4 regions of the Paramixta manurensis genome follow, and region 3 is predicted to be linked to each of the others. Evidence: predicted binding sites of a transcription regulator. Region 3 holds the regulator's gene; each other region holds the start of a gene.
What was found. The regulator CRP, encoded in region 3, controls carbon source genes, mostly activating them, when cyclic AMP is high. The targets are predictions, from matches to a motif close to ATGTGANNNNNNTCACAT.
Positions count from the first base shown of each region.

Region 1: the regulator CRP is predicted to act here: its motif matches at 1,588-1,605, upstream of PMPD1_RS05750 (PTS sugar transporter subunit IIB).
Region 2: the regulator CRP is predicted to act here: its motif matches at 1,579-1,596, upstream of focA (formate transporter FocA).
Region 4: the regulator CRP is predicted to act here: its motif matches at 2,106-2,123, upstream of ompW (outer membrane protein OmpW).

Region 1 is NZ_CP054212.1:1,181,738-1,184,895, reverse strand. It holds gene PMPD1_RS05755 (PTS sugar transporter subunit IIC) at 1-975, opposite strand, end outside; gene PMPD1_RS05750 (PTS sugar transporter subunit IIB) at 1,156-1,464, opposite strand; gene PMPD1_RS05745 (hypothetical protein) at 1,870-2,148, shown strand; gene PMPD1_RS05740 (hypothetical protein) at 2,318-2,488, shown strand; gene PMPD1_RS05735 (hypothetical protein) at 2,622-2,855, shown strand; gene PMPD1_RS05730 (PTS transporter subunit EIIC) at 2,908-3,158, opposite strand, start outside.
Region 2 is NZ_CP054212.1:1,721,829-1,724,986, reverse strand. It holds gene ycaO (30S ribosomal protein S12 methylthiotransferase accessory factor YcaO) at 1-1,246, shown strand, start outside; gene focA (formate transporter FocA) at 1,655-2,518, shown strand; gene pflB (formate C-acetyltransferase) at 2,608-3,158, shown strand, end outside.
Region 3 is NZ_CP054212.1:372,384-375,541, forward strand. It holds gene PMPD1_RS01695 (YccS/YhfK family putative transporter) at 1-1,607, opposite strand, end outside; gene crp (cAMP-activated global transcriptional regulator CRP) at 1,670-2,302, opposite strand; gene PMPD1_RS01705 (OsmC family protein) at 2,601-3,005, shown strand; gene PMPD1_RS01710 (phosphoribulokinase) at 3,054-3,158, opposite strand, start outside.
Region 4 is NZ_CP054212.1:2,475,553-2,478,710, forward strand. It holds gene trpB (tryptophan synthase subunit beta) at 1-8, shown strand, start outside; gene trpA (tryptophan synthase subunit alpha) at 8-811, shown strand; gene PMPD1_RS11950 (BON domain-containing protein) at 945-1,259, shown strand; gene ompW (outer membrane protein OmpW) at 1,339-1,971, opposite strand; gene PMPD1_RS11960 (YkgJ family cysteine cluster protein) at 2,239-2,658, shown strand; gene PMPD1_RS11965 (YciC family protein) at 2,684-3,158, shown strand, end outside.

The DNA.
Region 1 (3,158 bases), 810 kb from region 3:
CATGCCGGGAATAATGCTCAACTTACCAATAGTACGTAGATGTGCCGAGCGGCTTCGCAGATAGAGTAACACTAACCCCATGGTCGAACCCGAACCGCCAATAACAATGAAAAACTGCCAGAAGGGTTCAATAAAGACATGCGTCACCGGTTGACCGGCGGTAAGATCCTGTTGGTTAATGCCAAGGTTAGTCAGCCAAAACGCTTGTAGAATCCCGCCAACAATCACCGCGCCATGAATACCGGCAAACCACAATAGATGACACAGCAGTACCGCAATCAGGATCGCCGGTAAGGAATCAGAGGCGGAAATAATCGGCGCGAAAATCGACATAATCGCTTGCGGCAACAGCATATGAAACTGATGTTGTATCCACAAACTGAGCGGAAACAGGGTCAGGAAGATGGCAATAATCGGGATCAGCAAATCAAACGATTGACGAATTTTCGGTGGAACCTGTTCAGGCAGCTTAAAACCGATATTATGCTTTTGCAGAAAATGCATCAGCTCGGTAGAGAACAAGGCAACCATAATCGCGGTAAAGATACCCTCACCGCCTAACGACATGACCGGTAATCCTTTATTGGTCTGCGGCGCGGCGACCACCAGAAAAGCCATTAACGACAGGCTCGCCGCCATAAATCCGTTCATCTTATAACCTTGCGCCAGGTTATAGGCGATAGCGCTGGCAATATACAGCGCCATAATCCCCATCGTCATGTTATAGGGCATCATGATTTGTTCGGCGTAGCGGTCGGCCATGCCTAGCCACCATTGCGCAAAGGCCCACTGGCTGTTCGCGGCAAAGGGCGGATGGGCGAATAGCAACATAAATGAACCGACGATCAGGAAAGGCATTGAGGCAATAAAGCCATCTCGGATTGCAATAACATGGCGCTGGCTTGAGAGGCGCCCCGCGACCGGACTAATACGATTTTCTATGACACCAAACAGCGTTTCACTGAAGCTGCTCATGACAGTCTCCTTGCCGTTCAAAGGCGGTTTTTCTGCTGCATCTGAGGTTTAAAAACCGGCGTTCCACACCCGACAACGAGCAGAGATCGGCGCCGAAAAGAAAACGGAACAGTAATGTTAGAATTTTGAGTAACCACGGCCCGGAGAATATATTTATCGCCAGACCGTCTGGTGGTGAGCTTATGCCTGAATTAACTTCAGGGTATCATTCAGAATTTTGGCACCGTTCAGCATGCCGTAATCCATACTATTAATAACGGAAATAGGCTTATTCAGGCTATCGGCTATGGGTTTGAAATCGGCCAGTTTGTATTTGATTTGTGGACCTAATAAACAACAATCATATTTATCAATTTCTTGTTGAAACTCCTCAATACCAATCGCTTTAATTTCTAACTCAATCCCTTGATCTTTTGCCGCTTTTTCCATCCTTTGCACCACCATACTGGTGGACATGCCAGCGGCACAACACAACAGGATTTTATTCATTTCCCCTCGCTCCGGTTGACGTTTAATTAAGTGATACCGTGCGTGACTCATTTCTGCAACCGGTTTCAGAAAGCAATTTTGGTTGTGTGATTAATATCAAAAAAGTATTTTCATTACGATGGTGTGTGAGGTCGGTCACTTAATTCTAAGTGGGCGGGAATCAAATAAGGGCCAGGTAAAAAGATATAATATAATTCTCGTTTTCTCGCTTCAGCTCACATTTTCCCGTGATGAATGCTGTCAGGGTGCCGCGCTTACCGACCAGCAGGATAAAAATAGTGGTTTTCGGTGGCCCTAAATCAGATTAATCCGTCTATTGTTTATTTTTACCGCGTTCGATAATTGCGCTAAGCATCGTTGAGTTTCTCATCAACGTGATCCCCACTCAGTTAAAAGGACGTAAAGATGAAAAGCCTGCCGTTTATCTGGCGGTTTATGCCCTGTCTGCTACTGGCGGCGACAGCCGGTTTCGCGTCAATGAGCCAGGCGGAAACCGTGACGATTTCGCTGTCACAAGAGCAGGATGGTGGTGATATGGGGCGCGCGTGTATCTATGTTTATCAGGGCAAGGCGGAGTTCCGCGTGGTTAAACCGCAGGAGAAGTGCCAGCCTGAAATCACCATTGATAAAAGCACGCCTGACAATAAACAAACAATCAATTCAGCAGCCTCTACCGCTTTGTAATTCCCTGTTTCATGCCAGAAAAAAAGCGCGATGTCAGACATCGCGCTTTTTTATGCTGTTTAGCTCGCAAGGATAACCGTTTTGTCTCCCCTTTTAGCTACACTGGAAGTATTGAAAGGAATAAACACCGAACGTCCGTAAACAGAGACCGTGGTGAAAGGAGTTGAATATGTTGATTGGCTTCGTGCTGTTAGTCAGCGCGTGTGGGCATGATGATTGTGATGCGTTACCGGTGTCTGAACGCATTTATCCCACACGGGCCGCTTGTGAACAAATGGCTGATCGTATCCATCAGCGGCGCCCGAATGCGGTACTGATTTGCGGTGAAGTTCACCGCTAATCGCAAACCACCGGCGGTCGGGCTTGCCCGGCTGGCCTGGCGCACTTTCGATACCCGCGTCAGGTTGAATTTTTACGCCAACCAGGTCAAAATATAAGCTGTTTTTTTGTTCTCATTGTCCGTTGTGAATCCCATGAAAACGCAAAAACCCCGCCGCCCAACTGGTCGGTGGATCTATTACATTTTGTACGAAGGCATTCTGTGGCCCTGCCCGGTTCGTTGGGAGTGGGAGCAGGATTACGGCGGCTGGCTGCCTTTTTATTACTCGCCAACGTTTGAGTTTCTGGTTGGCGACCCGTCGAAAGCGCATCGTGTGGCGAAATCGCCCCTGCGCGCTCCGCAAGTCCGTGAGTACGCACTAGCCTAAGCAGAGGCGATATGACATTAGCCCTATCGCCTCTAGTGATCAACATGCAGAATTAGGTCTTGCCGTTCTTAATGAAGTTGATGATGTCATCATACTGTTTACCTTCAATAAAGTTGGTAATCGGCATGAAAATCATGTCCTTATCCGAATGAAGCTTCTTCGCCCGATCGACGAGTTGAACGTGCGTTATCACTAAATCCGCGTCGCCGGGGATCTCTTCAATTTTGGTATTGGCGACCTGCACATCGATCATCGCTTTGCGTAGTTTGTTTTTCAGCACCGACGCACCCATCGCGCTCGATC
Region 2 (3,158 bases), 1.3 Mb from region 3:
GAATATTATCGGCAATCTGTATGTCTCCAACGGGATGTCCGCCGGTAATACCGCAAACGAAGCGCGCGTACAGGGGCTTTCCGAAGTATTTGAACGCTATATTAAAAACCGCATTATTGCCGAGTCCATCAGTTTACCGGAAATCCCGCAGGCCGTACTGGCGCGCTATCCTGGCGTTGTGGAGGCCATTGCCCGCCTCGAAACCGAAGGCTTCCCTATTTTCGCCTATGACGCCTCGCTCGGCGGCAAGTATCCGGTGATATGCGTAGTACTGTTTAACCCAAGCAACGGTACCTGCTTCGCCTCCTTCGGCGCACACCCGGATTTTGGCGTGGCATTGGAACGGACGGTAACCGAACTCCTACAGGGCCGCAGCCTGAAAGATCTCGATGTATTCACGCCGCCCACGTTTGATGATGAAGAAGTTGCCGAACACGCAAACCTGGAAACTCACTTTATCGACTCCAGCGGTTTGATTTCATGGGATATGTTTAAAGATGACGCGGATTATCCTTTTGTTGACTGGCGTTTCGATGGCAGTACCGAAGAAGAGTTCGCGACATTAATGAACATTTTTAACAGCGAAAACCAAGAGGTGTATATCGCTGATTACCAGCATTTGGACGTTTACGCCTGCCGAATTGTGGTGCCAGGCATGTCGGATATTTATCCGGCGGAAGATCTACTGCTGGCCAATAACAATATGGGCGCTTCCCTGCGGAAAACGTTGTTGGCATTGCCCGCCAGTGATTGGCCAGCGGATGACTATCTTGCGCTTATTCAGCGTTTAGATGACGAGGGACATGATGATTTTACCCGTGTACGCGAGTTACTAGGTCTGGCAACCGGTAAAGATAACGGCTGGTACACGCTACGTATTGGTGAGCTAAAAGCGTTGCTGGCATTAGCAGGCGGTGACACGGAACAAGCCCTGATTTGGACCGAGTGGACAATGGAGTTTAACAGCTCGGTGTTCAGTGCTGAACGCGCCAATTTTTACCGGTGCCTGCAAACATTACTGCTGCTAAGCCAGGAAGAAGATCGCGACCCGCTACAGTACCATCATGCCTTTGTTCGCATGTATGGCAGCGAAGCCGTCGAAGCCGCTTCCGCTGCCATTAGCGGCGAAGCACCGTTCTATGGTTTGCCGCCAGTAGATGAGAATTTGGTCGCCTTCCCGGCTCATCAGGCCTTACTTGCCGCCTATGAGAAATTGCAGGTGGCGAAACGCCGTTATTGGAAATAAATGCAATCGTAGTATCGTGGCGACGTCACTGTCGCCACGACATTATCAGGCCCGGATAATGTTTACAGATTATTAGAAGCGCATAGCATTTCCTAAATAACGGCCCGACATTCTGCAAAAGTAAATAAAAAGTTAACTTTAATCGCGTAAAATCGTTAGAGGTTACATTTATTAAAAATAACCCTCTTTTTCATTACTTTTCCCAATAAGTAAATAGTGCCTTTTTCAAATTTTATAATATATTTTAAACTATTTTTTTATGTTTTATTTCAATAGATTAGGGTTAAAAACCTTATAAATAACAAGGCTAAACGCCCCAATTACCCTACGCTATATGATCCACATCAAATTTTACCCTATACTCCTTTGTTAGTATCACTTCGTCTACTGATTCCGGAGAGCGTTAGTGTGAAAACTGACAACCTTTTTGATCTTTTATTACCGGCAGCAATGGCCAAAGTGGCAGAAGATGCTGGTGTCTACAAAGCAACAAAACATCCTCTCACAACGTTCTTTTTAGCTATTACGGCTGGCGTTTTTATTTCCATCGCGTTTGTTTTCTATATTACCGCCACGACCGGTACGGGCACCGTTCCTTACGGGTTAGCAAAATTGATCGGCGGTATTTGTTTCTCCCTTGGTTTAATGCTGGTGGTGGTTTGCGGCGCGGATTTATTTACGTCGACCGTGTTAACCGTGGTAGCAAAAGCCAGCGGGCGCATTACATGGGGCCAACTAGCCAAAAACTGGCTTAACGTCTACGTAGGGAACCTAATTGGCGCGTTATTTTTTGTCGCGCTAATTTGGTTCTCCGGCGAGTATATGGTTGATAATGGCGCGTGGGGCATGAATGTGCTGCAAACCGCCGACCACAAAATGCACCATACATTCCTTGAAGCCGTTTGCCTCGGCACACTGGCAAACTTGATGGTGTGTTTAGCCGTTTGGATGAGTTACTCAGGCCGCAGCCTGACGGACAAAATGTTAGCGATGGTATTACCGGTCGGCATGTTCGTCGCCAGCGGTTTTGAGCACAGCATCGCCAATATGTTCATGATCCCGATGGGCATCGTAGTACGTGATTTCGCTTCTCCTGAATTTTGGCATCTTACCGGTGCCAGCGCCGCACAATTTCCCGCTTTGACGGTCAGCAATTTTATTACCGCTAACCTGATTCCGGTGACGATTGGCAACATTATCGGCGGTGGGTTATTGGTAGGATTAACGTATTGGGTTATTTACCTGCGCGGTAGTGATGAAGTTAAACACTAACGTCGCGTAAGCACGCTATTTGAACCGGTTTCCGCCCTTCCGGCTGCAACCGGACGTAAAAGAACTCCATAGTATAAGGTAGGTATGATATGACCGAGCTAAACGAAAAATTGGCTGCAGGCTGGGCAAATTTCGCTGAAGGCGAATGGCAGAATGCGGTAAACGTTCGTGATTTTATCCAGAAAAACTACACACCATATGAAGGCGATGAAACCTTTCTGGCGGGCGCGACCCAGGCAACCAGCTCGCTGTGGGATAGCGTGCTGGAAGGCATTAAAATCGAAAACCGCACCCACGCTCCGGTAGATTTCGACACCGACCTGGCCTCAACCATCACTTCCCATGACGCAGGTTACATCAATAAAACGCTGGAAAAAATTGTTGGCCTACAGACTGAAGCACCACTAAAACGCGCCATTATTCCATTTGGCGGCATCAAAATGGTCGAAGGTTCTTGTAAGGTTTATGGTCGCGAACTGGATGCCAACCTGAAGAATATCTTCACCGAGTACCGCAAAACGCATAACCAGGGTGTATTTGATGTTTATACCCCTGATATTCTCCGCTGCCGTAAATCAGGCGTTCTGACCGGTTTGCCGGATGCGTATGGACGTGGTCGTATTATTGGTGACTATCGTCG
Region 3 (3,158 bases):
TGCTCATCGCCTAATAATTGACGCAGCGCGTCCTGATAAGCGCCGAGCGCGTCGTGCGCATTCTGACGTAATAAGCCACTCTGCCACTGCGGCCAGAGCCAAATCATACCGGCAAAGGCAATCAGGCAGCCCATTAGCGTATCCATCAAGCGCGGCAGCAGGAATTGCGCGCCATTTAGCGACAACAGTTGTAATGAATACACCGCCGTTACGGTAAAACCGACCATGGACCAGCCATAGAATTTGCGCGTGAACAGATAACTGATCAGCGTGATCGCCAACATTATGCTTAACGTAATGGTTTCCGGTACCTCAAACCGCAGCGTGGCGGCGGCGATAACCAGCCCGGCAAAGGTGCCTAGCGCCCGGTGTTGGATACGAACACGCGTTGCGCTATAGCCATTCTGGCTGACAAACATAATCGTCATCAGAATCCAGTAAGGTTTGGGAATGTTAAACGACAACGCCAACGTACTACCAATCCCCAGCATGACCGCAAAACGTGCCGCCGTGCGCAGTGCGGCGGACTTGATCGACAGATAGCTACGTAACGCCGGTAGCAGCGGCAAACGGCGCTGCCGGTCCGCCATCAGATCGCGTGGATAGAGCGGGCGCTGTGTCCGCAACACGCGAGCAATGCGGCTGAAATGGTAATAGCAGAAGTTACCGACGGGGTTATCCGGATGCTGGCGGGAAATTTTCTCCAGCGCCTGCAAAGGTTTCTCCATCGTGAAACGATCGGGCAGCCGGTGGTAGAGAATGTCATCGGCCAGCTCGCGTAACCGGGCAGAGATCAGGTTGGCGTTCCAGCGGATCACCGCCTCAGCATGGCTCTGCTCTACCAGCTTTTGTACTTCTTCCGGTTGATGCAAGCTCACCGAAATATGTTCTTGTAGATCGAGCGCGACCTGAAACGCGCGCGTCAGGCGTTTATGGCTATTGTTTCGGTTGGCGGCCAACATATGCATTTGCTGATAGCACATGTTAATCAGGTCGACCGCTTTCTGCTGGCGCGCCAACAGCGGCGGCAGCGCTTTCTCCGGATCGGTTAAACGGGTAAGTAAGGTGTATTTCGCATCGCAATAGTCGGCGAGTTCACGATAGAGCAGGCTCAACGTTTCACGCATTGGTTGCTCTTTCCACAGCGAAAACCAGAACCAGTTAAAGAAGCCGTACCAAATAGTTCCGCCAATATAGAGAAGCGGTGGTGCCCAGATCGGCATGCGGCCGATCAGGCTGAGGGTAAAGATGGCGGCAATCAGTGAGGCCGGCAGTAGACGCGCATGGAGCGGGCTGATTTCTCCGGTCACGCCCAGTAATAGCGGCATGGCAAGCAAGATAGCCGGTAAGGGAATTGCGTGTTGCGTCAACCACTGGATTAGGAAACTGCTGGTGGCAAATAAGGTGCCGCCGACAATCAGGCGCTTAAAAAAGCGCTTATGCGGCGTATCCAGACCGGCAATATTGCAACAGGCAGGCACCAGCGAGAACAACAGACCCTGTTGTAAGTTACCAAATAGCCAGCCAATCGCGACCGGCAAACAGAGCACCAACGTTTGCCGCAACGCATAATTGACTTCAGGGTGATAAATTATTCGCCGCCACATCCGCTTATCACAGTATAAAAAAACGGCGCGATACCAGGTATCACGCCGTGGGTTTAGAGAGCTTAGCGCGTGCCGTAGACGACGATGGTTTTGCCGTGCGCGGAGATCAGATTTTGGTCTTCCAGCATTTTCAGGATACGCCCGACGGTTTCGCGTGAGCAGCCAACGATCTGGCCAATCTCTTGACGCGTAATTTTAATTTGCATGCCGTCCGGATGTGTCATCGCGTCGGGCTGTTTTGCCAGATTGAGTAAAGTTTGTGCGATACGTCCCGTCACGTCGAGGAAAGCGAGGTTACCCACTTTTTCCGATGTGACCTGGAGGCGACGCGCCATTTGCGAAGAGAGGCGCATGAGGATGTCTGGGTTAACCTGAATCAACTGACGGAATTTCTTATAGGAAATTTCAGCCACTTCACAGGCCGTTTTTGCACGGACCCACGCACTACGTTCCTGACCCTCTTCGAACAAGCCAAGCTCGCCAATGAAATCACCCTGATTGAGGTAGGAGAGGATCATCTCTTTGCCTTCTTCATCCTTGATCAGCACGGCTACGGCACCTTTGACGATGTAGTAGAGCGTTTCGGCCTTTTCACCTTGATGAATTAGCGTGCTTTTGGATGGATATTTGTGAATATGGCAATGTGACAGGAACCATTCGAGTGTAGGGTCTGTTTGCGGTTTGCCGAGAACCATTCGCTGTTATCCTCTGTTGTAATCGTGCCCTAAACACAGGGCAAAGTTCCCTGTTAGGCGTGGAAATATTCAAACATTTTCCTGGCAGGAAATTTTCCGGGCCTCTGTTTCGAGCTAAGCTCATCAAATTGTCCCGTTTTCGCTTTTAATGGCGAAATATTACAGCTTTGTTTGTAGCACAGCTTTAGGCTACTGTCTTCTGTTGTCTCGCTTCAGCATGACGGGAATCGTTGATGTTTGCCGTTTTATTCGGGTAAGCGTAGTCTGACATGTCAGAGAAAGGTTAGGAGGAAGTGCGATGCAGGCGCGAGTTAAGTGGGTTGAAGGGCTGACCTTTTTGGGAGAATCCTCATCGGGTCATCAGGTACTGATGGATGGGAACTCAGGCGATAAAGCGCCAAGCCCAATGGAAATGGTGCTGATGGCGGCGGGCGGCTGTAGCGCGATTGATGTGGTTTCGATACTGCAAAAGGGACGTAATGAGGTGGCGGATTGTGAAGTCAAGCTCAGCTCGGAGCGTCGGGAAGAAGCGCCGCGTATTTTTACCCATATCAATCTGCATTTTATCGTTAGCGGTAAGGCATTGAGCGATAAAGCGGTCGCGCGGGCGGTAGATTTATCGGCGGAAAAATATTGTTCGGTGGCTATCATGCTAGGGAAAGGCGTTGAGATTACCCATAGCTATGAGGTTGTGGCGTTGTGATCCTGCGCCAACGATAATGGGATGCCGGGGCCCGGCATCCTTCTGGCATTACTCGATTTTTTTGCCTTCCATCAGCCGTTTCACCAGCGGCGACATAATCAGCTCCATGGCCAGCCCCATTTTTCCACCCGGAACCACTAGCGTATTGATGTG
Region 4 (3,158 bases), 2.1 Mb from region 3:
AAATCTGATGGAACGTTATCAGCAACTGTTTACTCGCCTTGAAGCGAAGAAAGAAGGCGCGTTTGTTCCCTTTGTCACGCTGGGCGATCCCTCTCCCGAACTGTCGCTAAAAATTATCGATACGCTGGTCGCCGCAGGCGCTGATGCATTGGAGCTGGGTATTCCGTTCTCCGATCCGCTGGCCGATGGCCCGACCATTCAGGGCGCTAACCTGCGCGCCTTCGCTGCGGGTACCACCACCGCGCAGTGTTTCGAAATGTTGGCCACCATTCGCCAGAAATATCCGGATCTCCCTATTGGGTTGCTGATGTACGCCAACCTGGTGTTTCACAAAGGGATTGATGCGTTCTATGCACGCTGTGCCGAGGCTGGTGTCGATTCAGTACTGGTTGCCGATGCGCCAATCGAAGAGTCAATGCCGTTCCGCCAAGCGGCCATGCGCCACAATATTGCGCCTATTTTCATCTGCCCGCCAAATGCTGATGATAATCTGCTGCGTGAAATTGCATCGCACGGGCGCGGCTATATCTACCTGCTTTCGCGCGCGGGTGTAACCGGTACAGAACAACGCGCCAATCTGCCGCTGAAGCATTTGGTTGACAAACTCAAGGAGTACCATGCTGCGCCGACGCTGCAAGGGTTTGGTATTTCTGAACCTTCGCAGGTAAAAGAGGCGATTGGCGCTGGCGCCGCCGGTGCGATTTCCGGCTCAGCGATCGTAAAAATTATCGAGCAACACCATCATCAACCTGAAATCATGCTGGATAAACTGGCCGGTTTTGTTAGCAGCCTGAAAGCCGCTACGCGTTAATGTTGGATAACGCCTTACTTGCTAAGGCGTTATTTCTCTCCGCTATTTGTACATTTTCCAGCTTTATTCCAGAATTAGAAAGGTTCCGCCGCCGTTGGCGGAATTTTCCATATCGTGACAGGGAGATTAAACAATGAAGTTTTTGAAAGTCCTGACGGGCGTTGTCGCGGCGGCAGTGGTTGCCATGACCCTGAGCGCCTGTGCGCCCACCTCGACCAAAGAAGGCACTGGCGGTTATATTGATGATACGGTGGTGACTACCAAAGTGAAAAGTGAGCTGCTGCGCGATGATTCATTAAAATCAACCGAGATTAATGTTGAAACCTTTAAAGGGCGCGTACAGTTGAGCGGGTTTGTCTCCTCACCGCAGATGGCGAATCGGGCGGTGGAAGTCACACGTGGCGTGGCAGGAGTGAAATCCGTCGTCAATAATATGCAAATAAGATAACGCGTGCGTTAATGATTGAAAGGCCATCTCACCGCGAGATGGCCTTTATTTTTTATTTCATTCAACCTGCGTAAAACGCTTAAAAACGGTAACCCACACCGAAGAAGAATACCCACGGATCAATACGCGTATTAATATTCTGCTGCTGACCGGCTGCCTTAAATTTCACTTCGGTATCAATATCCATGTACCACAACGACATATTCAGCAGCCAGTTAGAATCAATCTCATAATCTAACCCAACCTGCCCCGCCATCCCCCAGGAATCTTTCACGCTCAGGTCGCTCAACCCGGCATCACGCCCGGTTTGATTAAAGTCGGCATCATAAAAGGTGGTGTAGTTAATACCGGCGCCAACATACGGGCGAAACTTACTGTTGGCATCAAAAAAGTAATACTGCGCCATTAACGTCGGCGGTAACTGGCGCACCGTTGCCAGTGTGCCGGTCGCCGCCAGGCCCACCTTGTGACGAAACGGCGTGGCCGCCAGCAGCTCAATGCCGATATTATCCGTCGCCATCCAGGTAAATGTCAGCCCCAGTTGCGTATCATTATTGACATCAAATGAGCCCATACCTAACACATTGTCTGATCCCTCCGTCGGGCGCACGGTTGCCGTACCGGCACGCATAAAGAAATCACCTGCCTGATGTGCGCTCGCCAGCGCGGGTACCACCGTGAGTAACACCAGAGATAAAGCTGCCAGTTTCATATTCTCTCCTTTTGAAAAATGCACCGTTGTTTCATACCCATTTTTGGGTAGAGAAAATTCAGTGACACATCTTTACCTCTAATTTCATCGAAAATCATTCAAATCAATTCTTTCAAACTCCTTAAAAAACAATGAATTGATTTAGATCAAAAATAGGAGGTTCCTGCGTCAGCAGATACCGATTGAAGAAATGCGATGGAAGCATTATTTTGCTTCTCTCTCTTAATGTGATTTTGGTTCGATGCCTCAGGAGGGGCGGGCGATCAAATGAGCGAAAACCTCAATCCTTGCATTACCTGTGGCGCTTGTTGCGCTCACTTTCGTGTCTCTTTCTATTGGGCTGAAGCAAACGACGCCGGTGGCTGCGTGCCTGCCGACCTGACGGAACAATTAAATCTCTTTATGCGCAATATGCGGGGGACCAACAGTAAAACGCCGCGCTGCGTGGCGCTGGAAGGTGAGATTGGTCAGTGCGTGTCTTGCACTATTTATGAAGATCGCCCAACGCCGTGTCGTGCGTTCGCGCAGTCGGGCGAGGATAATGTTGCGAACCCGGCCTGCGATCGCGCCCGTGCGCGCTATGGTCTTCCGCCGCTTTTTACGCCTCAACTTCATGCAATTACGGAAAGTTATGTAAGTGCAGGTGCCAGCACTGCCTCAGACCATGTACAATCGCCGGGTCTGTAAACCGGTTTTCACCAAAGGAGTGTACATGTCTATCACGGCGAGTTCGTTATACCGTGACACGGGAAATTTTTTACGCCATCAGTTGGTCACCATTGCGCTGATGGCGCTTCTCACCTCGTTTATTACCGTCATGATTGGGCATGCCCTCACGCCCAATGCCGATCAACTGTCAATTTTATCCGATGGGGATAACGGTAGCGCACGCTCGCTGTTTGAGATGGTGCAAAATATGACGCCTGAGCAGCAGCACGTGCTGTTGCGTGCGTCCGCCGCCGGAACCTTTGCCTCGCTGGTAGGAAATACGTTATTGCTTGGCGGCATGTTGTTTCTGATCCCGTTAGTCTCAGCCGGGCAGCGTACCAGCGCTCTGCGCGCTATCGGCGCATCCGCCCCGCTGCTACCGCGTCTGTTATTGTTGACGTTTCTGATTACCCTGGTCGTGCAGATCGGCTTTATGGTGTTGGTCATTCCAGGCGTCCTGCTGGGCGTGGTTCTGTCTC